Regions from separate parts of the Paracoccus fistulariae genome, predicted to be linked through region 2. Evidence: riboswitches for the same ligand, from Rfam matches in the RefSeq annotation. Region 2 holds a riboswitch; the other holds the start of a gene.
What was found. A riboswitch is a leader RNA that binds a small molecule or an ion and turns the genes downstream of it on or off. The one in region 2 is predicted to bind thiamine pyrophosphate.
Positions count from the first base shown of each region.

Region 1: another riboswitch for thiamine pyrophosphate. It lies ahead of JHX87_RS12915 (thiamine ABC transporter substrate-binding protein); the one in region 2 lies ahead of thiD (bifunctional hydroxymethylpyrimidine kinase/phosphomethylpyrimidine kinase).

Region 1 covers NZ_CP067136.1:2,610,799-2,625,476, reverse strand. The annotation lists gene pstC (phosphate ABC transporter permease subunit PstC) at 1-626, opposite strand, end outside; gene JHX87_RS12935 (substrate-binding domain-containing protein) at 698-1,726, opposite strand; gene JHX87_RS12930 (BCCT family transporter) at 1,915-3,501, opposite strand; gene aroC (chorismate synthase) at 3,609-4,709, opposite strand; gene mutS (DNA mismatch repair protein MutS) at 4,706-7,342, opposite strand; TPP riboswitch at 7,443-7,541, shown strand; gene JHX87_RS12915 (thiamine ABC transporter substrate-binding protein) at 7,574-8,557, shown strand; gene JHX87_RS12910 (thiamine/thiamine pyrophosphate ABC transporter permease ThiP) at 8,533-10,077, shown strand; gene JHX87_RS12905 (thiamine ABC transporter ATP-binding protein) at 10,070-10,771, shown strand; gene JHX87_RS12900 (intradiol ring-cleavage dioxygenase) at 11,179-12,090, opposite strand; gene JHX87_RS12895 (TAXI family TRAP transporter solute-binding subunit) at 12,276-13,229, shown strand; gene JHX87_RS12890 (TRAP transporter permease) at 13,288-14,678, shown strand, end outside.
Region 2 covers NZ_CP067136.1:1,216,261-1,230,938, reverse strand. The annotation lists gene uvrA (excinuclease ABC subunit UvrA) at 1-265, opposite strand, end outside; gene JHX87_RS06100 (pyruvate carboxylase) at 525-3,959, shown strand; gene JHX87_RS06095 (alkaline phosphatase D family protein) at 4,100-5,524, shown strand; gene JHX87_RS06090 (HesA/MoeB/ThiF family protein) at 5,521-6,474, opposite strand; gene JHX87_RS06085 (thiamine phosphate synthase) at 6,471-7,067, opposite strand; gene JHX87_RS06080 (thiazole synthase) at 7,064-7,834, opposite strand; gene thiS (sulfur carrier protein ThiS) at 7,836-8,033, opposite strand; gene JHX87_RS06070 (FAD-dependent oxidoreductase) at 8,011-8,994, opposite strand; gene thiD (bifunctional hydroxymethylpyrimidine kinase/phosphomethylpyrimidine kinase) at 8,991-9,794, opposite strand; TPP riboswitch at 9,850-9,952, opposite strand; gene JHX87_RS06060 (retropepsin-like aspartic protease family protein) at 9,992-10,561, opposite strand; gene JHX87_RS06055 (twin-arginine translocase TatA/TatE family subunit) at 10,843-11,088, shown strand; gene tatB (Sec-independent protein translocase protein TatB) at 11,098-11,556, shown strand; gene tatC (twin-arginine translocase subunit TatC) at 11,558-12,421, shown strand; gene JHX87_RS06040 (ATP-binding protein) at 12,418-13,272, shown strand; gene JHX87_RS06035 (response regulator transcription factor) at 13,414-13,809, shown strand; gene JHX87_RS06030 (FliM/FliN family flagellar motor C-terminal domain-containing protein) at 13,879-14,678, shown strand, end outside.

The DNA.
Region 1 (14,678 bases), 1.4 Mb from region 2:
GCGATGCTGCGCAGGCGCTTGCCCGCATATTCCGACATGTAGATCGCGGCATAAAGGCCGATAGGAACCGAAACCAGCAGCGCGATCAAAGAGATATAAAGCGTGCCCCACAGCAGCGGCAGAATGCCCAGTTCGGAATTCCCCTGAAAGCGCGGCGTCCATTCGGTGCCAAAGAAGAAGCGCGTCCAGTCATACATCTGAAAGAAACGCCCGCTTTCGAACAGCATCGACAGCACGATCCCGGCGGTGGTGGCGATGGCGATCAGCGAACAGAGGATCAGCAGCCCCATGACGATCCGCTCGACCATATTGCGGGCCTGATATCCGGTCTCGATCCGGGTCACGGCCCAGCCAAGACCGGCCACGGCCGCGCCCAATGCGATCAGACCGATGACAGGCCCCGCCTCGGCCGGGATCGCGCCCGTCATCCGCAGGAACGAGGCCAGAATGATCACCAGAAGCGCGGGCAGAAGGGCTGACAGCCCCACCATCGCGCCGTGATAGATCGGGCGGCTGTGCAATTGGCGAATGTCGGACCCCGCGGCGGCAAGGGCGCGGCTGCGGCCCAGAAGATAGCCCGCAAGGGCAAGCAGGATACTGGCGAAAAAGGCCCAGGACAGCGGCATGAAGCTTCCTTCCATCGGGAAAGGGCGAACAGGTGACGGGCGGCACGACCGGCGCGCCGCCCGATCCGGCGTTATTGCATGGTGGTTTCGTTGGCGACGGCCTCTTGCGTCGAGGCCAGTTCGGGATCCGAGACCAGACCGTATTCCGCCAGCGGGCCGCCCGGGCCTGCCAGTTCGTCCGAGACGAAGAATTCAACGAATTCCTTCAGCCCGTCGATCTGGCCGATATGCGCTTTCTTCACATAGAAAAACAGCGGGCGCGACACCGGGTATTCGCCCGAGGCGATGGTCTCGGTCGAGGGGGTGACACCGCTCATCGTGCCGACCTTCAGCTTGTCGGTATTGTTTTCATAGAAGGACAGACCAAAGACGCCGATGCCATTGGGCGCGCTTTCGATACGGGCCAGCGTTTCGGTGTAATCGCCGTCGATATCGACCGCCTTGCCGTCGGTACGCAGGGTCATGCAGGCCTCTTCGGCGGCATCTTCATCGCCCAGTTCGGCCTTGAACACCTCCATCGCGCCCGATTCCTCGCATCCCGCCAGGATCACCTTTTCCTCGAACACTTCGCGGGTGCCATGCTTGGTGCCCGGGATGAAGGCCAGGATTTCCTGGTCGGGCAGGTCGGCATTGACCTCGGTCCAGTTCATCGCCGTGTTATCGGCCATCTTGCCGTCCTTGACGACCTTGGCGGCCAGCGCGTTGAACCAGTCGGCGGGGGTAAAGACGAAATCCGGGCCGCTGGCGGCATTGGCGAAAACGATGCCGTCGTAACCGATGCGGACCTCGATGATCTCACTGACGCCTGCGGCGTTGCAGGCCTCGCGCTCGCTGTCCTTGATGGCGCGGCTGGCATTGGCGATGTCGATGGTGTTTTCGCCGACACCTTCGCAGAATTTCTGCAATCCGGCCGATGATCCGCCCGATTCCACCACCGGCGTGGGGAAGTCCATGTTTTCACCGAAAAGTTCGGCAACGATGGTGGCATAGGGCAACACGGTCGAAGAGCCCGACACCTGGATCTGATCGCGGGCGGCAGCGGCAGTGGCCGTGGCGGCGATCATGGCAAGGGCCGAGACGGTAAATTTCACAGTGGTCATGGATCTCTCCTGAGTCGGTCTGTTCCCTCTGGGGGCTGCCGCAGACCTAGACGGATCAGGTGACACCAATGCAAAATTTATGCGACGGTTTTGTGACAGTGCGCAAGCGCCTGAAAAAGCGTCAGGATATGCGAAAGGGCCGCGCAATCGCACGGCCCCCGCCCAGGAAAAACCCGCTTTTGTGACGGTTATTTGTAGCGTTCGGATCGCAGCGCCAGATACAGGCACCAGGCCATTGCCAGCACGACAAGCGTGAAGGGAATGCCCAGCGACACCACCGCACCCTGCAGCGCGTTCAGCCCGCCACCCAGCAAAAGCGCGATGGCGACCAGCCCTTCGAACGAGGCCCAGAACACCCGCTGCGCCACCGGCGCATCCATCTTGCCGCCCGCCGTGATCGTGTCGATCACCAGCGATCCGCTGTCGGATGAGGTCACGAAGAAGATCACGATGAGCACCAGCGAGACCGGCGCGGTAATGCTGTAAAGCGGCAGTTGATCCAGCATCCGGAACAGCGCGATCTCGGGCCGGTAATCGGCCACGGCCTGCGCCACGCCCTGATAGCCATTTGCCATCTGCTCCAGCACCAGCCCGCCAAAGACCGACATCCACAGGGCGCAGACAAAGGACGGCGCGATCAGCACGCACAGGATGAATTCCCGCACCGTCCGCCCGCGCGAGATCCGGGCGATGAACATGCCGACAAAGGGCGACCAGGCGATCCACCACGCCCAGTAGAAGGTCGTCCAGCCATGCATATAGCCATCATCGCTGCGACCGAAGGGATTGGACAGCGGCACCAGCTCGATCATGTAATCGCGCATCACGGCGCCGAAATTCGTCAGCAGATACAGCGTCGGCCCCGCCAGCAGGACGAAAAGGAACAGGATCACGGCCATGATCATATTGATCTCGGACAGGCGCTTGACGCCCGCATCCATGCCCAGAAGGACCGAGACCAGCGCCACGGCGGTAATCGCCACGATCAGCACGACGACCAGCGTTTCGGAGGTCGGGATGCCAAACACATCGTTCAGCCCCGCAGCCACCTGCTGCGCCCCAAGGCCCAGCGTCGTGGTCAGCCCGAACAGCGTCGAAAACACCGCCAGAATATCGATCACATGGCCCCACCAGCCCCAGACCCGCTCGCCCAATATCGGATAAAAGGCCGACCGCAGGGTCAGCGGCAGTTTCAGGTTATAGTGAAAGATCGCCAGCGCCAGCCCGACCACGACATAGGCCGCCCAGCCGTTCAGCCCCCAGTGAAACACCGTGCCGACGATGCCCATCGTCTCATTCCCCGGGACCGAGGGATCCTTGCCCAGCGGCCAGGCATCAAGCTGTGGCAGGGTGTAATACATCGGCTCCAGCACGCTGAAGAACAGCAGACCGATGCCGATCCCCGCCGAAAACAGCATCGCGATCCAGCCCGCATAGCTGTAATCGGGCCGCGCATCCTTGCCCCCGATCCTGACCTTGCCCAGCGGAGAGATCGCCAGCGCAAAGCTGAACAGCAGCAGGATATTGATCGACATCATCAGATACCAATCGAAGGTGCTGGTCAGGAAGGGGCGCAGCCAGCCAAAGAAGGCGGCAGCGGCCTCTTGATTGGTCAGGGCGACCAGCACGAACAGAATGATCACACTGGCCGAAATCACGAAAACCGGATTGTGAATATCCAGCCCCCAGGGTCGGATATTATCCTGGCCGACCTCGTATTCCGTGTCGAAATCCAGGACTCGGTCGTCCTGTTCGCTATTGCTGTTCTCAGTCATTTTGCCCCCTGGTTGTTCAGACCACGAGATGACGTTGCGTCACCCGATCACGGTAAGCCAACAGATCGGGCGCGGTTTTGGTTCAAAATTATGTGTGTTTTGATTGCCTAACCGATTTTTCCGCGCAGGCCGCCGGTCTGCGCGCGGTCCATCAGCAGATGGTCAAGGATGACACAGGCGGCCATCGCCTCGGCCACGGGAACGGCGCGAATGCCCACGCAGGGGTCGTGACGGCCCTTGGTGATCAGGTCGATCTCCTGCCCCATCTGATTGATGGTCTTGCGCGGCGTGGTGATCGAACTGGTCGGCTTGACCGAAAAACGCACCACGATCGGCTGCCCGGTCGAGATCCCGCCCAGAATTCCGCCGGCATGGTTCGAGCTGTAGATCGGCCCGTCATTGCCCATCCGCATCTCATCGGCATTTTCCGTGCCGGTCAGGGCGGCGGCGGCCATGCCTTCGCCGATCTCGACCCCCTTCACGGCATTGATCGACATCATCGCGGCGGCCAGATCGGTGTCCAGCTTGGCATAGACCGGCGCGCCCAGACCGGGCGGGCAGCCCTCGATCAGCACCTCCAGCGCGGCGCCGACGCTGTTCTGATCCTTGCGGATGCCATCCAGATAATCCGACCAGGCGTCTACCGCCCCCGCATCGGGCAGGAAGAACGGGTTTTCAGCGATGGCCGAACTGTCGAACCGCGCGCGGTCCAGATGCATCTGCCCCATCTGCACCATATAGCTGAGGATGCGCAGATCGGGCACCAGATGGTTCAGCACGGCCAGCGCCACGCCGCCCGCCGCCACCCGCGCCGCGGTTTCACGCGCGCTGGAGCGCCCGCCGCCGCGATAATCGCGGATGCCGTATTTCAGGTGATAGGTGATATCGGCATGGCCCGGACGAAAGCTGTGGGCGATCTCGCCATAATCCTTGCTGCGCTGATCGGTATTTTCGATCATCAGCTGGATCGGGGTGCCGGTGGTCTTGCCCTCGAACACGCCCGACAGGATGCGAACCTGATCCGCCTCGCGCCGCTGCGTGGTGTGCTTGCTGGTGCCCGGACGGCGACGGTCCAGGAATTGCTGGATAAATGCCTCGTCCAGCGGCACACCGGGGGGGACGCCGTCTACGGTGGCGCCAAGGGCCGGACCGTGACTTTCGCCCCAGGTGGTGAACCGGAATTCGCGGCCAAAGGTGTTATAGCTCATGCGGGATCTCCGGTCAGGGATTTCAATTCATAGATCAGGTCCAGCGCCTCACGCGGGGACATGGTATCGGGATGCACGTCTTTCATCCGCAGGTCCAGCGCGCTGTCGCGTGGCTTGGCGGGCGCGGGCGCAGGCGGCACTGCGCGAAACAGCGGCAGATCGTCGATCAGGGCGGCTGGGCGGCTGGCGCCCTCGCGTTCGCCCGATTCCAGCGCTTCCAGAACGGCGCGCGCGCGATCCACGACGCTGGCGGGCAGACCGGCCAGACGCGCCACCTGCACACCATAGCTGCGATCTGCGGCACCTTTGCGGACCTCGTGCAGAAAGATCACGTCGCCTTCCCATTCGCGCACGGCGACGGTGGCATTGTCTACCCCGTCCAGCTTGGCCGTCAGCGCAGTCATTTCGTGATAATGCGTGGCAAAGAGGGCGCGGCAGCGATTCACGCCGTGCAGATGCTCCATCACCGCCCAGGCGATGGACAGGCCGTCCCAGGTCGCCGTGCCGCGCCCGATCTCGTCCAGAATGACCAGCGCGTGATCGTCGGCCTGATTGAGGATCGCTGCGGTTTCCACCATCTCGACCATGAAGGTCGAGCGGCCTCGCGCCAGATCGTCGGCGGCACCGACACGGCTGAACAATTGGCTGACCATGCCGATATGGGCCGACGCCGCAGGAACGAATGCCCCGGCCTGCGCCAGCACGGCAATCAGGGCGTTCTGGCGCAGAAAGGTCGATTTCCCCGCCATATTCGGACCGGTCAGCAGCCAGATTGCCGGGGTATCGCCGCTGGTCAGGTCGCAATCATTGGCGACGAAAGCTTCGGATTTGCGTTTCAGGGCGCGCTCTACCACCGGGTGGCGGCCTCCGGTGATCTGAAAGGCGCGGCTGGCATCGACACGGGGCCGGGTCCAGCCTTCGCCCGTGGCGATATCGGCAAAGGCGCTGGCCAGATCGATCTCGGCCAATGCGCGGGCGGCCTGCCCGATGGGCGCCGCATGGTCCAGAACCGCAGCGCGCAGGCGGTCAAAGATCCCACGCTCGATCTCCAGCGCGCGGTCGCGGGCATTCAGGATCCGGGTTTCCAGTTCCGACAGTTCGACCGTGGTAAAGCGGATCTGGTTTGCCGTGGTCTGACGATGGATAAAGACCTCGGACAGGGGCGGGGCCATCATCTTTTCGGCATGGGTGGCCGTGGTTTCGATGAAATAGCCCAGCACATTGTTATGCTTGATCTTCAGGCTTTGCACACCGGCACGGGCGGCATAATCGGCCTGCATGCCGGCTATCACGCCCCGGCCTTCGTCGCGCAGGCGACGGGTATCGTCCAGATCGCCATCGTAATCGGGCGCGACAAAGCCGCCATCGCGCGCCAGCAAAGGCGGCTCTGCCACCAGCGCCAGATCCAGCAGGTCGATCAGATCCTCGTGCCCGTTCAGATCGCGCGCCGCGTCGCGCAGCACGGCGGGCGCATCCTGCGGCAGGCGTTCGGCAATCGCGGCGCCTTGGGTCAGCCCGGCCCGGATCGCGGCCAGATCGCGCGGCCCGCCACGGTCCAGCGCCAGCCGCGACAAGGCGCGATCCATGTCGGGCACGCGGGCCAAAGCCTCGCGCAGATCGGCGGCCAGACGCGGATCCTCGACCAGCAGGGCGACGGCGTCCTGACGGGCCTTGATCACCTCAAGATCGCGGGAGGGCGCGCTGATCCGGCGTTCCAGCAGGCGCGCACCCGCCGCCGTCACCGTGCGGTCAATCGCGGCCAGCAGGCTGCCCTCTCGCCCACCAGACAGGGCCTGCGTCAGTTCCAGATTGCGCCGCGTCGCGGCATCGATCTGCATCGCGCCGCCAGCGCGTTCGCGCATCGGCGGGCGCAGCAGGGGCAGTTTGCCCTTCTGGGTCAGTTCCAGATAATCGACGATCGCGCCCATGGCCGACAGCTCGGCCCGGGTGAAACTGCCGAACCCGTCCAGCGTTTCCACACCGTAAAGCACGGCCAGACGTCGTGCGCCCGCGCCACTGTCAAAGGCGCCGGGCGGCAGATCGGTCAGCGCCGTGCCCGCATCCAGCGCCAGATCGTCCAGCCCGGATCCATCGACCGCCAGCAATTCGCGCGGTGCCAGACGCGCCAGTTCCGGTGCCAGCCGCGTGGCGGAACAGTCCATCACCTGAAACACCCCGGTCGAGATATCGACCCAGGCCAGCGCCCCGTCGTCGCGAACCTGCGCAAAGGCGGCCAGAAAATTGTGCCGCCGCGCCTCCAGCAGCGCCTCTTCCGTCAGCGTGCCGGGGGTGACCAGCCGCACCACATCGCGGGCAACCACGGATTTCGACCCGCGTTTCCTGGCCTCGGCCGGATCTTCCATCTGCTCGGCAATGGCGACGCGAAACCCCTTGCGGATCAGCGTCAGCAGATAGCTTTCGGCGGCATGGACCGGCACACCGCACATCGGGATCGGCTGGCCCTGATGCGTTCCGCGCTTGGTCAGCGCGATATCCAGCGCGGCGGCGGCCTGCACCGCATCGTCAAAGAACATCTCGTAGAAATCGCCCATACGATAGAACAGCAGCGCCCCCGGATTCGCATCCCGGATCGCCAGATACTGCGCCATCATCGGTGTGGGCTGATCGCTCATGCCTGTCCTTCGCCTGTCCTGCAGCGGCAGTTCTAGCGGCCCGCGCGCGCCTTGGAAACCTCGGTTTCTTCTTGCAGCGGGCGGCAGGGGGATTATGTTTCCCCTTACCTCGGGGTGCCCAGCCGGGCTGAGACGCGCAAGCGGACCCGTTGAACCTGAACCGGTTGATCCCGGCGGAGGGAAGGTTTCGCTGTCCTTTCTTTCGAAACCCAACAGAAAGGAGCCGCAGCGATGAAATTCCGCCTGTTTGCGCTGGCCTGTCTGGCCGCCACGCCCGCACTGGCGCAGGACAAGCCCGTCCTGACCGTCTATGCGGGCGATTCCGTGACCAGCGAATGGGGCCCCGGCCCCCGGATCGAAGAGGGGTTCGAGGCCTTCTGCAATTGCGATCTGCAATTCGTGACCGGCGATCTGCTGCCGCGCATCCTGATGGAGGGATCGGGCACGCAGGCCGATATCGTCCTTGGCCTGAACACGGACGTGACGGCGCGGGCCCGCGCCTCGGGCCTGTTCGCGCCGCATGGACAGGATACATCCGGCCTCTCGCTGCCGATAAGCTGGGATGATGAGATTTTCCTGCCCTATAACTGGGGCGAAACCGCCTTCGTCTATGACACGACCCGGCTGGAAAACCCGCCCGACAGCTTTCAGGCGCTCTTGGACGCGCCCGAGGATCTGAAAATCGTGATTCAGGATCCGCGCTCTTCGGTGTCGGGTCTGGCCATGCTGCTGTGGGTCAAGGCGGCCTTCGGGGACGACGCGCCGGAAGCCTGGGCCCGTTTGGCGCCGAAAGTCCTGACGGTGACGAAGGGCTGGTCAGAAGCCTATGGCATGTTCACCGAGGGCGAGGCCGATATGGTGTTGTCCTACACCACCTCACCCGCCTACCACATCGCCGCCGAGGGTGATGAAACCAAGAAGGCCGCGATTTTCCCTGAGGGTCACTATTTCATGGCCGAACTGGTCGCGCAGGTCGCATCGACCGACCAGCCAGAGCTGGCGCAAAGCTTCATGGATTGGGTGCTGACGCCGGATTTCCAGCAGGTGATCCCGCTGGCCAACTGGTCCCTGCCCGCCAATCTGCCGCAGGAGGACTGGCCGCAGGTCATGCGCGATCTGCCGCGTCCCGAAAAGACCCTGTTCTATTCCGAGGATGAGGCCGAAGCGATGCGGCAACCGGCGCTGGACGAATGGCTGCGGGCGTTCTCGCAATAAGGCGCGGGGCGGGCGGCGCGCTGATCGCCGCCGCGCTGGCTGTGCTGATCCTTGGCACATTGGCCGCCGTCGCCTGGCAGGCGCGCGGCTTTTCGGCGCTGAGCCCCTGGGATTTGCGCGCGATCTGGTTCACGATCTGGCAGGCCATCGTCTCGGCCAGCCTGTCGGCGCTGCTGGCCGTGCCGGTGGCCCGCGCGCTGGCCCGTCGGCGCTTTCCGGGCCGGGCGCTGCTGGTCACGCTGCTGGGTGCGCCCTTTATCCTGCCGGTGATCGTTGCCATCATGGGTCTGATCTCGGTCTTTGGCCGCAATGGTCTGCTGAATGAGGCGATCCGCGCCCTGGGCCTGCCGGAATTGTCGATCTATGGCTGGCAAGGGGTGATTCTGGCGCATGTGTTCTTCAACCTGCCGCTCTCGGTGCGCCTGATCCTGCAGGGCTGGCAATCCATCCCGGCCGAGCGGTTCCGGTTGGCCGAAAGCCTTGATTTCGGGCCCCGCGATATCGCCCGCCATCTGGAACGGCCCATGCTGCGCGCGGTCCTGCCCGGTGCGTGGCTGGCGGTTTTCCTGATCTGCCTGACATCCTTTACCGTCGCGCTGGCGCTTGGCGGCGGGCCGAAGGCCACGACGGTCGAGCTTGCGATCTATCAGGCGTTTCGCTTCGATTTCGATCTGGGGCGCGCGGCGACACTGGGCATGGTGCAGATCGCGATCTGTGTTCTGGCGATGCTGTTGTCGCGCTGGATCGCGATCCCCTCGGAATTCGGATCGGGTCTGGACCTTGGCCGACAGATTTCAGGTCCGCCGGGCTGGCGGCGGATGCTGGATAATGCGGCAATCATCCTGGCGGCGCTGTTTCTGCTGTGGCCGATGCTGGCCGTCACCTTGCGCGGCCTGCCACAGATCCCGCAACTGCCCGCCGAGGTCTGGTCAGCGGCCCTGCGCTCGATCATCATGGCGTTGATTTCCGCCTGTCTGGCAGTCACGCTGTCACTGACCCTGGCGCTGAGCATCGCGGCCAACCGGTCTCGGCTGATCGAGATCGCGGGCATGCTGCCCCTGGTCGCGTCCCCCCTGGTTCTGGGCACCGGCCTGTTCATCCTGCTACGCGGCAGCGTCAGCCCGCAGGCAATGGCCCTGCCGGTCACCGTCGCAATCAACGCGATCATGGCGCTGCCTTTCGGCCTTCGCGCGCTGATCCCCGCCGCCCGCGACCTTCGCCAGAACTACGGTCGGCTGGCAGATTCACTGGACATGCACGGAACGGCACGGCTGCGCCTTCTGATCCTGCCGCAACTGGCCCGTCCGCTGGGCTTTGCCGCGGGATTATCCGCCGCGCTGGCGATGGGCGATCTGGGCGTGATCGCGCTTTTCCCCACCGACATTCCCACCTTGCCACTGAAGCTGTACCAATTGATGAATTCTTACCGGATCGCCGATGCTTCGGCCTGTGCCGTTCTGCTGATGGCGCTCAGCTTCGGGCTGTTCTGGCTGTTCGACCGAGGAGGCCGCCTTGCTTGAGCTTCGCAATATCCAGGTCACCCGAGGCGATTTTTCCCTCCAGGCCAACCTCACCGTCGAAGCAGGCACCCGCAACGCTGTTATCGGCGCATCGGGATCAGGAAAATCGACGCTTCTATCCGTCATCGCCGGGTTCCTTGCCCCGAAAGCGGGCCGAGTGCTTTGGAATGGCGTCGATCTGACCGATATCGCACCCGGCAAGCGGCCGATCTCGATCCTGTTTCAGGATCAGAACCTGTTTCCGCACCTCACCGCGTCCCAGAATGTCGGGTTGGGACTCAGACCCGACCTGCGGCTGGACGATCTGCAGCAGGAGCGGGTGGCGAAGGTTCTGTCACAAGTCGGACTCGACGGATTGTCCGATCGGAGGCCCGCCAATCTTTCCGGCGGTCAACAAAGCCGCGTCGCGCTGGCCAGGGTGCTTCTGCGCGCCCGTCCGCTGTTATTGCTGGATGAGCCCTTCGCCGCACTTGGCCCCGCCCTGAAATCAGAAATGCTGGCCCTGCTTCACCAGATCGCAGACGATATGGGGACGACGGTTCTCATGGTCACCCATGACCCCGACGACGCCCGCGCGCTGACACCAGGTACGATCCTGATAGACAAAGGGGTCGCCCATCAGCCGGTTGCCACAGAGTTACTGCTGCAGAACCCTCCGGCCGGTTTGAAGGCCTATCTGGGATTGGGTGAGTGAACATTCAGGACCGGTCAATCTTCTTCTGTGTTTAACCAAACAAGCCATATATTTACCTGGGTCAGGACCCGTTTGCCTTGCAGATCATCTCGAAGCGCATTGGGCGGGAGCGGGCTGTACTACGGTTCCGCGGTTGCTCTACGAACCGGATCTCAGTGTCACCGGCAAGTTGCAGGCTTGACGGGACAGGGCTTCAAGCATGTGCTGGAGGAATTCCCGGGCTGTCTTTCTGTCGGCATGCGTCGTCGTTGCGATGCCGTGACGAACTTACTCCACGGGGGCTTGTGTCCATTCATGGGAAAGCACCAGCCATCACAGCCTTCGATCAGACAACCAGCCCTGCAGGACAGGCATCCGCGCCGAAATCACCCTCGCCGCGACAGGGATCGCGGCGGGGGCTGATCGGATTATTCGGTCGGCGCGGCCGGGCCGGGGAACATCGCGGGATCGGCGTCGCGTTGGGCGTTGGGGCCGCCTTGGGGTGGCGGGCCACCCTCTTGCCCGTCGCGGCGTGGCGGGCGGCCCATGCCTTGACCGGCCTCGTCCCATTCGGCCTCGGGATCGACGCCGACGACCAGCGCGGCGACGTAGCGATCTTTCTGTTCGCGGATCGCGGCAAAGGCGCCCTCGCCCGCCTGCGCAGCAATGCCATCGACGCTGTTCACCGTGTCGCGCTGACCTTCTCGGGTATAGGCCGGGTGGCGCAGATAGACATATTCGCTGAGCGCGTCGGGCAGGAAGGTCTGGCTGGTCAGCACGGTACTGTCATCAAGAAAGACCTTGTAATGGATATGGGTCGTGCGGCCGCGATACCAGCCGGGATAGATCGTGTCGAAGGTGACGACCCCGTTTTCATCGGCCATTTGCGTGCCGCGCAAAAAGGTCTGCCCGACCGTATTGCCATCGCGGTCAGAGCCCATATTCGCATAGCCCGAATAATCGCCCTGCGCATCGCATTGCCACAGATCGACGCGCGCACCGCCCACCGGGCGGCAATCGGCGGTCACGACCTGGATCTGCATCCGCAAGGGAATGCCCGGCTTGCCCTCGGTAATATCCTGCCGCACCAGCTCGGGATCCAGATAATAGGGCCCCTCGGTCGTTTCGGGCATCACGGCACAGACATTGCTGCTGATCAGGCCCATGCTTGCTGCGGCAAGCGCAAGATCGGGGGAAATCTCGGCCCCGGCCCGGGCGGCGCCGGTGGTCAGCGCAGGCAAGGCGACAGGCGCGGCAACCAGCGCCTTCAGCAGCGCGCGACGACCGGCAGTCCCGTCCGGCTGCACCGCCGCGGCTTTGTCGGAAAATTTCTGCATCATTAACCTTTCTTAATCGCGGTGATAACGCGGCCCGCAGGCCGGGGTTCCTGCCATGCCTGTCGCGGCCCGGATATCGGCGTAATTTCCGCAAGATCGTTGTGATGGAGGTTGTCGTCGCTGTGAAACTTGCGACAGTATCGCCACAGACCTGCCATGATGTGGGTATAAACAACGGAGGAGACCCCATGACCATCCGCTTTACCTGTGCGGCGGCGATTGCCGGTGCGATGGTGTTTGCAGCCCCTGTCGCCAAGGCGCAGGAATTCATCAACATCCTGACCGGCGGCACCTCGGGCGTCTATTACCCGATGGGCGTCGCACTGTCCGAGATCTATGGCCAGAATATCGAAGGCGCCCGCGTTCAGGTGCAATCCACCAAGGCCTCGGTCGAGAACCTGAACCTGCTGCAGCAGGGCAAGGGCGAACTGGGCTTTGCCCTGGGCGATTCCGTGCAATATGCGTGGGAAGGCAATGAAGAGGTCGGCTTTAAAAAGCCGCTGGACAAGCTGCGCGCGATTGCCGCGATCTACCCCAACTATGTCCAGATCGCCGCGCTGTCCGAAGCGGGCGTGACCACTGCCGCGGATCTGGCGGGCAAATCGCTGTCGGTTGGCGCGCCGAAATCGGGGACCGAACTGAACGCCCGCGCGATTCTGGGCGGTGTCGGCCTGAGCTATGAGGATCTGGGCAAGGTCGAATATCTGCCCTTCGCCGAATCCGTCGAACTGATGAAGAACCGCCAGTTGGAGGTGACGCTGCAATCCTCTGGCCTGGGCAATGCCGCGATCAAGGATCTGGCATCCTCGCAGGACATCACCATCGTCTCGGTGCCGGAAGATGTGGTCACGGGACTTGGCGCGCCCTATATCGCAGGGGTGATCCCGGCAGGCACCTATAAGGGGCAGGACAAGGATGTGCCGACCGCAGCCGTGGTCAATTTCCTGGTCACGCATGAGGATGTCTCGGACGAGACAGCCTATCAGATGACCAGGCTGATCTTCGAAAACCTCGACACATTGCGTGCCGCCCACAGCGCCGCCGCTGATATCAAGCTGGAAAACGCGGCCAAGGATTCGCCGGTCCCGCTGCATCCCGGCGCAGAAAAATACTATCGCGAGCAGGGCATGCTGAGCGAATAATCAGACATGGCGCGGTCCGGCATCCGGGCCGCGCGCTGACCTTATGCAAGGGGCGACCATGACAGAGACCGCAGAAACCACCCGCACTGCCCCGGCCGCGCCGGATATGCACGATCCGCTTGGCGCGGGCTTTCCACCCGGCCAATGGGGTCGCTTCCTGTTCTGGCTGGCCGTCGCCTTTTCGGTCTTTCAGATCGCGCTGGCCGCGCATCTGATCAGCCTGCCCAGCCAGGTCGCGCGGGCGGTACATGTGGGCTTTCTGATGGCGCTGGGCTTTCCGCTCTTGGCCTATGCCCGGCGGATGGGGCCTCTTGGTCGCGCATTGGCGCTGGCGCTGGCGGCCGGGGGCGTGGCCGTCGCGGCCTATCAGTGGATCGAGTATTACGATCTGCTCTTGCGGGCGGGCGAGCCGCTGCCGCGCGATATCGTCTTTGGCGTCATCGCGCTGATCGGTGTCTTTGCCGCCGCCTGGATGCTGATGGGTCCGGCCCTGCCGATCCTGTCGGGGCTGTTTCTGGCCTATGCGCTGTTCGGTCAGTACCTGCCATCGCCCTTCAATCACCGAGGCTATGATTTTTCGCAGGTGATCGAGCATATCACCTATGGGACCGAGGGGATCTATGGCATCCCGATCTATGTCTCATCGACCTATATCTTTCTGTTCATCCTGTTCGGTTCGTTCCTGGAACAGGCCGGGATGATCCGCCTGTTCACAGATGTCTCGTTGCGATTGGTCGGCCACTTCACCGGCGGTGCGGCAAAGGTGTCGGTGCTGTCCTCGGGGATGATGGGCACGATTTCGGGATCGGGCGTGGCCAATGTGGTGACGACCGGGCAGCTGACCATCCCGCTGATGAAGCGCTTCGGCTATCGTCCGGCTTTTGCCGGCGGGGTCGAGGCGACCTCATCCATGGGCGGGCAGATCATGCCGCCGATCATGGGGGCCGTGGCCTTCATCATGGCCGAGACCCTGAATGTCGAATATGCCGAAGTGATCAAGGCTGCGGCCATCCCTGCGGTGCTGTATTTCCTGGGTGTCTTCTGGATGGTCCATCTGGAGGCCGGTAAACGCGGCCTGCGCGGTCTGGACCGCGATCAGCTTCCCTCGGCCCGGGCGGCCCTGAAGCAGGGTTGGTATCTGCTGCTGCCGTTGGCGGTGCTGGTCTATCTGCTGTTCACCGGCTACACGCCGCTTTTCGCGGGAACCGTGGGGCTGGCGCTGACGGTCCTGCTGATTCTGGGCAGTTCGGTCGTGCTGGGCCTGCCGTCCGGCGTCATTCGCACGATTTTCTGGATCATTCTGGGCTTCGTCGCAGCCGCCTTCTTTCGCTACGGGATCGGCGTCATCGCGGCGGCGCTGATCGTGCTGGTGGTGATCTGCGCCCTGTCGCAGGGCGGGCGCGCCACGCTGGCCATCTGTCGCGACAGCCTGGCCGAGGGCGCGCGCAC
Region 2 (14,678 bases):
GTTCGATACTGATCGCGGGGGACAGTCCGCTGATGTGATCGACGTCAGGTTTTCCCATCATATCAAGGAATTGCCGGGCATAGGCCGACAGGCTTTCGACATAGCGCCGCTGCCCTTCGGCATAGATCGTGTCAAAGGCCATGCTGGATTTGCCGCTGCCCGACAGGCCCGTGATCACCACGAACTGATCGCGCGGAATATCCATATCCACGCTTTTCAGATTATGCTCTCGCGCGCCGCGCACTTCGATGAACTTCTGTTCCATGGGCCTGCCCCTGCCGAGTAAGCGCATCACATAGTGACCAATGTGGAAAACGCAACCGTCACGCCGGAACATAACGCGAACGATTGCGAATATCCAGCGCAGAAAGCGACCTTGGGTGACGGTCGCGGCGGGTACTGTCTTGCCGCTGCGTAAGGTTTTCACCGCGGCGCAGGGCGCATCCGCGCAATTAATGGTCGTGGTAACGCTTGCGCTGCGGTGCGGCATCGCTAACATGCCCGCGACATCGAGGGAGACAGGCATGTTTCAGAAAATTCTGATCGCCAACCGTGGTGAAATCGCCATTCGCGTCATGCGCGCGGCCAATGAGTTGGGCAAGAAGACAGTCGCCATTTATGCCGAAGAGGATAAGCTGGGTCTGCACCGCTTCAAGGCGGATGAGGCCTACCGTATCGGCGAAGGGCTTGGGCCGGTCGCGGCCTATCTCTCGATCCCCGAGATCATCCGGGTCGCAAAGGAAAGCGGCGCCGATGCCATCCATCCGGGCTATGGCCTGCTGTCGGAAAATCCCGAATTCGTGGATGCCTGCGCCAAGGCGGGCATCACCTTCATTGGCCCGCGCGCGGAAACCATGCGCGCCCTTGGCGACAAGGCCAGCGCCCGCAAGGTCGCCATCGAGGCAGGCGTCCCGGTCATTCCGGCGACCGAGGTGCTGGGCGATGATTTCGAGGCCATCAAGGTGGAAGCGGCCGAGATCGGCTATCCGCTGATGCTGAAAGCCAGCTGGGGTGGCGGCGGTCGCGGCATGCGCCCGATCAATGGCCCGGAAGAACTGGTCGAAAAGGTCCGCGAAGGTCGGCGCGAGGCCGAGGCCGCCTTTGGCAATGGCGAAGGTTATCTGGAAAAGATGATCATCCGCGCGCGCCACGTCGAGGTTCAGTTGCTGGGCGATACGCATGGCGGTCTCTATCACCTTTACGAACGCGATTGCACCGTTCAGCGCCGCAATCAGAAGGTGGTCGAGCGTGCGCCCGCCCCCTATCTGACCGAGGAACAGCGCGCCGAAGTCTGCGGCCTGGCGCTGAAGATCGGGCAGGCTGTCGGCTATCAGAATGCGGGTACCGTCGAATTCCTTATGGATATGGAAACCGGCAATTTCTATTTCATCGAGGTCAATCCCCGCGTGCAGGTGGAACATACCGTCACCGAAGAGGTGACCGGCATCGACATCGTGCAGGCCCAGATCCGCATCGCCGAGGGCGCCACGCTGGCCGAAGCGACCGGCGTTGCCGATCAGCAGGGCATCACCCTGTCCGGCCATGCGCTGCAATGCCGGGTCACGACCGAGGATCCGCAGAACAATTTCATCCCCGATTATGGCCGCATCACCGCCTATCGCAGCGCGACCGGGATGGGGATCCGTCTGGATGGCGGCACGGCCTATTCGGGCGGGGTGATCACCCGCTATTACGATTCGCTTCTGGTCAAGGTCACCGCCTGGGCGCAAACCCCGGATCAGGCGATCAAGCGGATGGACCGCGCGCTGCGCGAATTCCGCGTGCGCGGTGTCAGCACGAATATCGATTTCGTTATCAACCTGCTGAAACACCCGACTTTTCTGGATGACACCTATACGACGAAATTCATCGACACGACGCCGGATCTGTTCAGCTTCAAGAAGCGTCAGGACCGGGCGACCAAGATCCTGACCTATCTGGCCGATATCACCGTCAACGGCCATCCCGAAACCGCGGGCCGCACGCTGCCGCCCGCGCAGGCCCGCCGCCCGGAACCGCCCACGCCCTTGGCCGATCCGGCACCCGGCACGCGGCAGTTGCTGGAGGAAAAAGGCGCGCAGGCCGTGGTGGACTGGCTGGCGCAGCAAAAGCAGCTGCTGATTACCGACACGACCATGCGCGACGGGCATCAGTCCTTGCTGGCCACGCGCATGCGCTCGATCGACATGATCCGGGTGGCGCCAAGCTATGCCGCCAATCTGCCGCAGCTGTTCAGCGTGGAATGCTGGGGCGGGGCGACCTTCGACGTGGCCTATCGCTTTTTGCAGGAATGCCCGTGGCAGCGCCTGCGCGATATTCGCAGCCATATGCCGAACCTGATGACACAGATGCTGCTGCGGGCCTCGAACGGGGTGGGTTATACGAATTATCCCGATAATGTGGTGGTGTCCTTTGTCGATCAGGCGGCAAAGACCGGCGTCGATGTGTTCCGGGTCTTTGACAGCCTGAACTGGGTCGAGAATATGCGCGTCGCCATGGATGCGGTGCTGGAGACCGGAAAGATCTGCGAAGGTACGGTCTGCTATACCGGCGATATGCTGGACCCGGACCGGGCCAAATACGATCTGAAATACTATGTCGGCATGGCGCGCGAATTGCGCGATGCGGGGGCGCATCTTCTGGGCCTGAAAGACATGGCGGGCCTGCTGAAGCCGCCGGCGGCGCGGCAATTGATCCGCACGCTGAAAGAAGAGGTCGGTCTGCCCGTCCATTTCCACACCCATGACACCAGCGGCATGGGCGGCGCCACCATCCTTGCCGCGACCGAGGCGGGCGTCGATGTCGTCGATTGCGCCATGGATGCGCTGTCGGGCAATACCAGCCAGCCGACCATGGGCAGCGTGGTCGAGGCGCTGGCAGGCACCGATCGCGATACCGGGCTGGATATCGGCGCGATCCGCCAGATCTCGAACTACTGGGAACGGGTGCGCGAAAACTATGCCGCCTTCGAATCCGGCCTGCAGGCCCCCGCGTCCGAGGTCTATCTGCATGAAATGCCGGGCGGTCAGTTCACCAATCTCAAGGCGCAGGCGCGGTCCATGGGGCTGGAGGATCGCTGGCACGAGGTGGCGCAGGCCTATGCCGATGTGAACCGCATGTTCGGCGATATCGTGAAGGTGACGCCCTCGTCCAAGGTCGTGGGCGACATGGCCCTGATGATGGTGGCGCAGAACCTGACGCCCGAACAGGTGGCCGATCCTGCCGTCGATGTCAGCTTCCCGGATTCGGTGGTCGATATGATGCGCGGCAATCTGGGGCAGCCGCCCGGCGGCTGGCCCAAGGCGCTGCAAAAGAAGATCCTGAAGTCGGAAGAGCCGATGACCGATCGTCCGGGCGCTCATCTGGAGCCCGTGGACCTTGAGGCGACGCGGGCGCGCCTGTCAAAGGAACTGGGCGACAAGCCGGTCGATGATGAGGATCTGAACGGCTATCTGATGTATCCCAAGGTCTTCACCGACTACATGTCGCGGCACGAGACCTATGGTCCGGTCCGCACCCTGCCGACCCGCAACTTCTTTTACGGGATGGAGCCGGGGCAAGAGATCTCGGTCGAGATCGATCCCGGCAAGACGCTGGAAATCCGCTTGCAAACGCTGGGCGAAACCGACGATCAGGGCGATATCAAGGTCTTTTTCGAACTGAACGGCCAGCCGCGCAGCGTGCGAGTGCCCAATCGCAAGGCCACCAATGTCGCGGCCGCCCGTGCCAAGGCCGATCCGGCCGATCCCGGCCATATCGGTGCGCCGATGCCGGGTGTGGTGGCCTCGGTCGCGGTCACGCAGGGGCAGGCGGTCAAGCAGGGTGACCTGCTGCTGACCATCGAGGCGATGAAGATGGAAACCGGCCTGCATGCCGACCGCGACGGCACGGTAAAGGCGGTCCATGTCACGCCGGGCGCCCAGATCGACGCCAAGGATCTGCTGATCGAGATCGAATAGGCCGGACGCCCCCGCACCAGACAGGCAGCCCCACGCGGGGCTGCCTTTTTAGGTCAAATCCCGCGCAGTTTCTGCCCCGCCGGTGGCAATGCGGGAAATCCTGACTATGTCATCCGGACAGAAAAAGAAGCCGAGGCAGTATGAGCAGTCACCAGACGATCGACCGGATCGGTCCGATCCTGTATTTTCGCGGATATGACGATGACGGGATGCGGCTGGCGGTGATGATCGTCCAGTCGCAGGATCTGCCTGCGCCCGCCCAGATCTCGACCGCGTCGGCGCAGGTTTTCCCGGCTTGCATCCAGACTGTCTCTGGCCTGAACTTCTGGCGCTACGACTTTGTTTTAGCGGTGGAAGAGGGCGGTTACCGTCTGGGCGACGACTGGCACGCCGTGGTCACGGATCTGTCCGGCGATCTTCGACTGGGCTTCGTGTCCTGCAATGGCGAGGAAAACGGCGATCTTGACCGCGAAAGCGATGAGCGCAACGTGATGTGGTCCCGTCTGGCGCGCGATCACGCCGAGGCGCCCTTTGCGCTGCTGTTGCAGGGTGGCGATCAGGTTTATGCCGATGAGGCGACCAAGGATCACCCGCTGAGCGAGGATTGGCCGGAACACGCGCCCGACGATCCCGACCCCGGGGCGCTGGCCGATCTGCGTCGCCATCTGCAGGACCGCTTTGCCGAGCGCTATATGCGCGTGCTGTCGGCCAGCGCCTGCGCCGGAATTTTCGCCACGGTCCCCACGCTGTGCATCTGGGACGATCACGACATCTGCGATGGCTGGGGATCCTTGCCGCGCGAGCTGACCGAATCGCAGGTCGGGCAGGCGGTCTTTTCCGTCGCGCGGCAGATGTATCTGCTGTTTCAGCATGGCGGGACCGAGGCCGATATCCCCGATCTGTTCTGGGATCCCACCGGGCAGAATTTGGGCTGGCAGTATCAGCTGCCCGGATTGACCATCTTTGCGCCCGATCTGCGATCCGAGCGCGGTCGCAACAATGTCATGGGTCCGGCCGGCTGGAAGGCGGTCGAGGCGCTGCAGCCCAAGGACGGGCACACGATCATGGTGTCCAGCGTGCCCCTGTTGGGGCCACGCCTGTCGCTGCTGGAATCGGTGATGATGGCGATTCCGCGCATGCAACATTACGAGGACGACCTGCGCGACCAGTGGCAAAGCCATGCCCATCGCGCCGAATGGCGCCGCATGCTGACCGAGGTTCTGCGCCTGCGCGACAGCGGCCCGGTGACGGTGGTGTCAGGAGAGATCCATCTGGCCACGCGGGCCGAGATGGCACCGTCGGACCTGTTGGTGAACCAGCTTGTGGCATCTGGCATTTCGCATCGGGCGCCGCCGCGCGCCTATGCCCGTGCTCTGGGCCTGTTCGCCGGTCTGGGCGAGGCGCCCTTGCCCGGCCATCCGATCCGGATAAAGCCGCTGCCCGGGCAGAAGCATCGCTATATCGCGGAACGAAACTTCCTGACCCTGCAGCGCCGCTCCGGCAGGTGGAGCGCGCAATGGTCGCTGGAAGACAGCGGCGTCACACCGGCCCTGCCGCTGGATTAACCGGTCGCGATCAGGGCGATCGGGCCGCGCCAATATTGTGACAGCCTTTCGGCGGCCTGCCATGCCCGCAACCCCGAGCGGCAGCACATCACCGTGCGGCAGATCGGCTTCAGCTTCGGCCCGACCTCTTCCACCGTCATGCGCAGAAAGTGGTCCCGCAGCGGCGGGCCTTCATCCGCGGTCCGCAGGTCGATCAACAGGTCGGAATCGCGCAGGTCGGATGGGCTGATAAAGCGGTGCGTGACCTCTGGCTCGGGGGTGCCGTGAAAGCTGAACCTGCCAAAACGGCCCCGCCCGGCATCATAGCTGACCACGCGGCCAAGGGGCGAGGGTGACAGCCTCGTCAGATGGGCAATCGCCATTTCCGCCTGCAGGCAGCCGATCACGCCCACCACCGGGCCGATCACCCCGCTTTGCGCGCAATTTCCCGCGCGGCCCGGCAGATCGGGGAAGACCGCCCGCAACGAGGGCGCGCCCCCGCAGAAACCGCCCGCATAGCCGCTGCGCCCAAGCGCCGAGGCAGAGATCAGCGCCTGACCCGTCTCCATCGCGTGATCGGACAGGGTATAGCTGACGGCAAAACTGTCGGCGCAGTCCAGGATCAGGTCGCAACCAGTTGAAAAATCGTCGATATTTCTTGGATCAAGCCGCGCGGTAACAGGCTCGATCCGGCAATCCGGGTTCAGATCCTTCAGCGCGCCGACCGCCGCCAGAACCTTGGGCAGGCCAAGGTCGAACATGCGAAACAGGGTTTGACGATGCAGGTTGCTTTCCTCGACCACATCCGGATCGATCAGCCGGATATGCCCGACCCCGGCCCCGGCCAGATAGGGCAGCAGGGGCGCCGATAATCCCCCCGCGCCGACGACCAGAACCGTGCTGCTGGCAAGGCGGTTCTGGGCGGACTGGCTCATGCCCTCGACGGCAAGCTGTCTGTCATAGCGGCTCATCGCGTGGCCTCGATCCAGTCGCGGATCCGCTGTTCGGGATCGGCGTTCAGGGTGATATCAGTGACGACGGAAACGATATCCGCCCCCGCGCCGAATGCCAGCGGCGCGCGCGCAACCGACAGCCCGCCGATGGCAACCAGCGGAATATTGCCGGTCAGCCTGCGCCATTCACGCAGCCGCCCCAGGCCCTGCTGGTGCCATTTCATCTTTTTCAGGATCGTCGGCCAGACCGGGCCAAGCGCCACGTAATCCGGCGACAGGCAAAGCGCGCGGTCCAGTTCGGCATGGTCATGGGTCGAGACGCCAAGCCGCAGCCCGGCGCGCCGGATGGCGCCAAGATCGGCGTCGTCCAGATCCTCTTGCCCCAGATGCAACCAGTCGCAGCCCAGATCGATGGCCAGTTGCCAGTGATCGTTGATCACCAGCGTCGCCCCGGCCGCGCGGCACAGCTGCTGGCTGGTCTGGATCATGCTGCGAAGTTCATGCGTCGGGCTGTCCTTGATCCGCATCTGCACCAGTTTCACGCCCAGAGGCAGGGCGCGGCGCAGCCAGTCGGGGTGATCGAAGATCGGATAGAAGCGATCCAGCATCAGGCAAGCTCTGCCAGACCGATGACCGGGGTCGAGGGCCGGGCCATGTCCCGCGCGGGCATCGGATCGGCGGCATGGGCCAATGCGCCAGCCTCGATGGCGCGGGCAAAGGCGGTGGCCATGGCGACAGGATCGCCGGCCTTGGCGACGGCGGTGTTCAGCAGCACGGCGTCAAACCCCATTTCCAATGCGGCAGCGGCGTGGCTGGGCAGGCCGATGCCCGCGTCGATCACCATCGGAATCTCGGGGAACTGCGCCCGCAGGATGCGCAACCCGTAAGGGTTGTTCAGGCCAAGCCCGGTTCCGATGGGCGCGCCCCAGGGCATCAGTACCCGGCAGCCCGCATCCAACAGCCGTTCCGCCAGCACGCAATCCTCGGTCATATAGGGAAAGACCTTGAACCCGTCGCCGGTCAGGATCCGTGCGGCCTCGACCAGACCGAAAGGGTCGGGGTTCAGCCTGTCGGGATGGCCGATCACCTCAAGCTTGATCCAGTCGGTGGCAAAGACCTCGCGCGCCATATGGGCGGTGGTGACGGCCTCTCGCACGCTGTGGCAGCCTGCGGTATTGGGCAGGACGGCCACGCCCAGATCGCGGATCATCTGCCAGAACCCATCCCCCGCACCGCCCGCACCTTCGCGGCGCAAGGAGACGGTGGCGACGCCTGCACCGGATTGGCGAAAGGCATCCGCCATGATCCGGGGCGAGGGGTATTGCGCCGTGCCCAGCATCAGCCGGGAGGCGATCTCGGTGTCATAGAAGACCGGCATCTCAGCCCCCCTGCATCGGGGCAAGAACCTCGATCCGGTCGCCCTCGGTCAGGATCGTGTCGCCGCGTGATGCTGCAGGTACGAAAGTTTCATTGACCGCCGTTGCGATGCGGGCGCCGGCATAGCCAAGCTCGGCCAGCGCGTCGGCAAGGGCGCTTGCCGCGATCTCCTTCGGTTCACCATTCACCGTGATCTTCATCCATTACCTCGGGTTTTTCGTGATCCAGCAGCAGATTTGCGACCATCTGCGCCACGGCTGGCGCAAGCAGAAATCCGTGCCGGAACAATCCATTGACAAATAATCTTCCATCTTTTCGACGGATATGGGGCAGGTTGTCGGGGAAGGCCGGGCGGGCATCCGCGCCCAGTTCCAGCACCTGCGCCTCGGCAAAGGCCGGGTCCAGCGCATAGGCGGCGTTCAGCAGTTCCACGACCGATCGCAGCCGCGCCGGGCCGCGATCCTGGCTTTCGATCTGGGTCGCGCCCAGCATGTAGACGCCGTCGCCGCGCGGCACGACATAGATCGGATGGCGCGGGTGCAGCAGGCGGACCGGGCGGCTGATCTGCACCTCGGGCGCGTGAAGCAGCGCCATCTCGCCACGGACGCCGCGCAGGTCTGGCAGGTGATCGGCCGCGGCCAGACCCCGGCAATCGATGATCCGCCCGCGCGGCGCGGCGTGACCGACCTTGACCCCCGCCCGTGACAGACCGTCCTGCAGGGCGGTCAGGGCCTGGCGCGGATCGATATGGGCTTCGGTGTCGAAGAACAGGCTGCGGTCAAAGCGATGGGCCAGCGTCGGTTCAATCTCGGACAGGCAATCGCTGTTCAGCCAGCTATGGCCAGAGGTGCGCCGGGCAAAGCGGTCAAGCTCGGCCCGGTCCCGTCCCAGGGTCAGCACCAGCGACCCGCGCCGCGTGACCTGTGCGCCTACGCTTTCCCACCATGTCGCGGCCTGCTGGCCCAGCCGCGTCACCGGTTCCTCGGCCGTTTCGCCTTCACAGAAGGGGGCCAGCATGCCGCCCGCCCACCAGGAACAGCCATGCGCGCCCGGTCCGCCTGCCGGGTCAATCACCTCCACATGGGCACCGCGATGGACCAGTTCGGCGGCGACGGTCAGACCGGCGACCCCCGCGCCCAGGACCGAGAATAGCTGGCTCATGCCCAGATCTCGTGAAAATGATGCACCGGGCCATGCCCCTGACCGATCTGCAGCCGGTCCGCCGCCCGGATCGCGCCCTGCAGCCAGCCATGGGCCGCTGCCACCGCCTGCACCAGCCCGCGCCCCTTGGCCAGTTCCGAGGCGATGGCCGATGACAGCGAACAGCCCGTCCCATGGGTGTTGGGGCTGTCGATCCGTGGCGCCTCGAAGGCCTGCACGCCATCGGCGCTCAGCAGCCAGTCGGTGCAGACCGGCCCCGCCGCATGTCCGCCCTTCATCAGCACGGCCCGCGCCCCCATGCCCATCAGCGCGCGCCCCTGATCGCGGATCTGTTCCGCCGTTTTGGCAACCGGCGCGTTCAGCAGGCAGGCGGCCTCGGGCAGGTTCGGCGTCAGCAACGTCGCCTGACCCAGCAATTGCCCGCGCAGGACCGCGACCGCATCCGGGTCCAGCAGCGCGTCGCCGGATTTTGCGATCATCACCGGGTCCAGCACCACGGGGATGTCCTGTTCCGACAGCAGTTGCGCGACACCCTGCGCGATGGGGGCAGAGCCCAGCATGCCGATCTTGATGGCATCGGTGCCGATATCCTGCAAAACCGCGCGGATCTGCGCCTGCACAAGCGCGGGCGACAGCAGTTCGACCGCCTGCACGGCCTGCGTATTCTGGGCCGTGATCGCGGTGATCGCCGTGCTGGCATAGACCCCGCGCGCCGAGGCGGTCTTCAGATCGGCCTGAATGCCCGCACCGCCGCCGCTGTCGGATCCTGCGATGATCAAAAGCCTTGCCGTGCCGCGCATACGTCCTCCGCTTGGGCAGGTGACGTAAGGGCAGGGTGAAAGCGCGCCGTTTCGGGCAAGGCCAATCTCCGTTCCCTACGCCGGCATTGCCCGGATCAGGTTCGATGGGTCGGCGCGATGCCTCTCAGCCCCGGAACGGGGCACCCCAACGGAATGGCCAGACACTATCCGCAGCATCAGGGGGGTGCAAGGTGAACTTATCGTTCCAGTATCAGCCTGTCGCCTTCAAAGCTGACACGGGCGAAGGTGCGCAGATAGGACATGCCCAGAAGCGATCCGTCCAGATCGCCACCGATCACCCAGGCCCTGACATTGCGGTCGACGATATCGCCGATGGCCAGCTCTTCCAGGGTCACGGGCGCGGTCTGCACCTCGCCATTCGCGGTCAGGGCAGAGCCGATATAGGCCAGATCGTCGGGGTCGATCCCGACCCTGCGGGCGTCATCGGGCCCAAGCGCGATGGTCGAGGCGCCGGTATCGACCATGAAACGGATCGTCTCGCCATTGACCTGCGCGTCAAGCCGGAAATGCCCGTCGCGCCCGGCCGGGATCTCGATTCGGCCATCGGCCAGCACCTGCTGTCGCGACATGCCGCCATCGTCCCACATCTTCGCCACCAGCGTGACACCGGCGAAGATCACCACCCACAGCGCCAGTTGCCGCCGCGCCTTGCTGCCGCGGCCCGACAGCTCGAACAGCAGGGCGCCGCCGATCACGACCAGCAGCAGCGCATAATAGACAAGCTGCATCGTGTCATCGGTGGGCATCGCTGTGATCCTGATACTGGCTGAAACATGTCTGGCGCGCCGAAAATGAACAGCAAAACCCCGCTTGTCCATGACTGCCCGCCGAAAACAGGCTATAATTGTCGCGGTTTTGATCCTGACAGGCGGATGCGGCATGCCTTCGGGATCAGATGACGCAAGGGCGTGGCAATCGCGGGCAAATGCTGTCGGAAAGATCACGTAATAGAGCTTTGCAATTGCCGGTATGAGCGCATAAACCTGCAACCGCGGGCGTCCTGAACCGCCCGAAGAGGGAGCTTACCATGTTCAACAATATCGGCCTTCCCGGCCTTCTTCTGATCGCGGTCGTCGTTCTTGTCCTGTTTGGCCGGGGCAAGGTGTCGTCGCTGATGGGCGAGGTTGGAAAGGGCATTACCGCCTTCAAGAAGGGCGTGAATGACAGCAATAACGAAATCGAAAAGGCGGCAGACACGACCGGTGAGGTGCCGGGCGAGAAAGCCCGTGACGTGACGCCGCATACCACCGATCAGACCACCGACCGCAGCTAAGGCCACAGCATGTTCGACATCGGCTGGACCGAGCTTTTGCTGATTGGCGTGGTCGCGCTGATCGTTGTCGGTCCAAAGGATCTGCCCCATCTGTTCCACTCGCTGGGCCGGTTCACGGCCAAGGCGCGCGGCATGGCGCGCGAATTTACCTCGGCCATGGACGAGGCGGCGCGCGGATCCGGCCTGGATGAGGCGGCCAAGACGCTGAACGATGTCAAATCGCTGACATCGAAGAAATCCCTGGGTCTGGATGCGCTGGATCGCGCGGCCGACAAGTTCGAGAAATGGGATCCGAAGATTCCCACGTCGCGCAGCAACGCTCCGGTCGATCCGAATGCGCCGCAGCGCGCGACCGACGCCCCGCCGCCGCCCGCAGATCCGCAGCCGGAGGCGCAGGCGCAGGTCGCCGCGCAGCCGGGATCGCGCAGGCTGCATGCCGTGCGGCGCAGTGACAGGAAAGACAACTGAATTGGCCTCTACGCCCCTCCAGGATGATGAGCTTGACGACAGCTCGGCCCCGCTGATCGAGCATCTGGCCGAGCTGCGGACGCGGATCATGTGGTCGCTGGCGGCGTTCATCGTCGCCATGGTGCTGTGCTACACCGTCTGGCAGCCGATCTATAACATCCTGACGCAGCCGATCTGTGCTGCGCTTGAGGCGCGAGGCCAGAATTGCCAGTTGCAGATCATCAAGCTGCAAGAGGGCTTCTTTACCGCCATCAACATTTCTTTCTTCGGCGGCTTCGCGCTGTCCTTTCCGGTCATCGCCCACCAGCTTTGGCGCTTTGTCGCGCCCGGCCTGTACCGGTCCGAAAAGGCGGCCTTTCTGCCCTTCCTGCTGGCCTCGCCCCTGATGTTCGCGCTTGGCGCGACATTCGCCTATTACATCATCCTGCCAATGGCTTATGACTTCTTCCTCAGCTTCCAGCAGGCCCCGGTGGTGGCGACGACGGATGAGGTGACAACCACCGACAGCGTGGCGGGCATCGCCTTCCAGGGCTCGATGCAGGAATATCTGAGCCTGACGATCAAGTTCATCCTGGCCTTCGGGCTCAGCTTTCAATTGCCGGTGCTGCTGACGCTGATGGGCAAGGCGGGGCTGGTTTCGGCGAACGGTCTGGCCTCGGTGCGTCGTTATGCGGTGGTGGCGATCCTGGCGCTGGCCGCGGTCGCGACCCCGCCGGACGTGATCTCCCAGATCATCCTGTTCACGGTGGTTTTCGCGCTTTACGAAGTCTCGATCCACCTGATCCGCCGCATCGAAAAGCGCCGCGAGGCCGAGATGCGCGCAGCGGGCACCTGGGTCGAGGATGAGGACGAAGGTCAGGCATGAACCCGTCAGACCTGAGCGCGCCATTGGAGCGGATCGCAGCCGCGCTTGAACGGCTTGCGCCCGCGCCCGCGCCGCTTCCCCGGTTCACAGAGGCCGAGGCCTATGTCTGGCACCCCGATCCCGACCGCCTTGAGCCGGTCGAAACGGTGGCGCGGGTGGATCTTGCGCAGTTGATCGGCATTGACCGGGCCAAGGACACGCTGCTGGCCAATACGCTGCAATTCGCCCGCGGTTACGGCGCCAATAACGCGCTTCTCTGGGGCGCGCGCGGGATGGGAAAATCCTCATTGGTGAAGGCGGTTCATGCCGAGGCCGTGGCGCAGGGCCTGCCGCTTGTTCTGGTGGAAATCGCGCGCGAGGATCTGGATAGCGTCGGACGGCTTCTGGCAATTCTGGGCCGCGCTGCGGACCGGCGTTTCCTGCTGTTTTCGGATGATCTTTCGTTCAGCCATGACGACACGCAGTATAAATCGCTCAAGGCGGTGCTGGATGGCGGCATCAGCGGTCGGCCTGCCAATGTGATTCTCTATGCGACCTCGAACCGCCGTCATCTGATGCCGCGCGACATGATCGAGAACGAACGCTCGACCGCGATCCATCCCGGCGAAGCGGTCGAGGAAAAGGTCTCGCTATCGGACAGGTTCGGGCTTTGGCTGGGCTTTCACAGCTGTTCGCAGGACGAATATCTGGCCATGGTCGCGGGCTATTGCGATGCCTATGGACTTGAAATTGCAGGTGAAAAACTGCGGGCCGAGGCGATTGAATGGCAGGCGACCCGTGGCGGTCGTTCTGGCCGCGTTGCCTGGCAGTTCTTTACCGATCTGGCGGGACGGCAGGGCGTCTCGGTCTGAAAAATTAACTTAAATTATCGGAAATGGGCGGAATTTCGCCTATCCCCTTTGTGGGATATTCATTTGTCTATGTAAAATCATATTGTTGCGGCAAAATTTTACTTATTGCGGTGATGGCTTTGGGGGAGGCTGACGGGCGCAATGCTGGATATTCTCGTGATTGAGAACGGGCGAAACGTCGCCAAGATGGCCAAGATCGTGCTGTCGCGACACGGCTGGGACGTCGCGTTTCACCGCAAAGGGCAGGACTGCCTTGAGGTGATACGCGAGGTGCGTCCGCGTTTGGTGATCCTTGATCTGACCTCTTCAGGCAGGGCAGGGGCCAGAGAGGACGGCGTTGATATCCTGTCCGAATTGCGGCGCGACGGCGATCTCAGCCTGGCGCTGACGCCTGTCGTGATGCTGACGGGCGGCAAGAACCAGCGGGTCGAGGCGATCCATGCCGATGCGGTTCTGCCGCGCCCCTTTGCGGGCCGGGATCTGTGCGCGGTGGTCAATCGCATGCTGCCCGGAGGCGTGGTCGAACGGCGGGCGTAAACCTTTCATAAAGCCAAATCTGCAAGGTTACGGATCAGGGTTTGTTGATGTGATTCGGAACTTGGCTTGATGACGGCAGCGGTTGAACAATCGGAAAGTCTCGGCGTTCTTCGCCGTTTGATCGCGGCGCGGGAACAGGCGATGTCGGATGGCGACCGGCCGCCGCAATTCCCCCAGCCTGTGGTGCAGACGCCGACACGGGCCGCCGCCACGGCGGTCGGCCGCGCGGCAGAACGCTTGTATCAGCTGGGCGTGCAGCCGATCTCGATTGACATAGGGGCATTGACCCAGGCCGAAATCACCGAGGTGCTGCCGGATCCGGCCTTGCTGGCAATGGTGCAGGGGCCGGGTGAATCGGTCGGCGTCATGGCGCTTTGCCCCGAAACGGTCACCGCGCTGATCGAGATCCAGGCGCTTGGCCGCGTGACCACCCGCCCGGCCGAGCGGCGCAGGCTGACCCGAAGCGATGCCCTGCTCTGCGTGGATTTCGTCAATGGCATGCTGACCGAACTGGCGACCGAGATGATGGGCGTCGAAGGCAGCGAGGATTTCGCCGGGTATCGCTATGCGACGCATCTGGACGACCCGCGTCCGCTGGCCCTGATGCTGGAAGAGAAACCCTATCGCAGTCTGGACTTCCGCCTGCGTCTTGGCGGCAATGATGGCCGCGAGGCCCGCATTTTCATGGCCTTGCCGCATGTTCACGGCAGCAGCCTGCCCTCGCAGCCCGCGCCACGTAGCGAAACAGCCGGGCGGGCTTCGGCCGCCGACACCCGCCCCGCCCCGCAGCATGTGGGCGTCTTGATGGAGGCGATGCAAGAAGCGCCCATTGAACTGATCGGCGTGCTGTTTCGTCGTCAGGTCTCGCT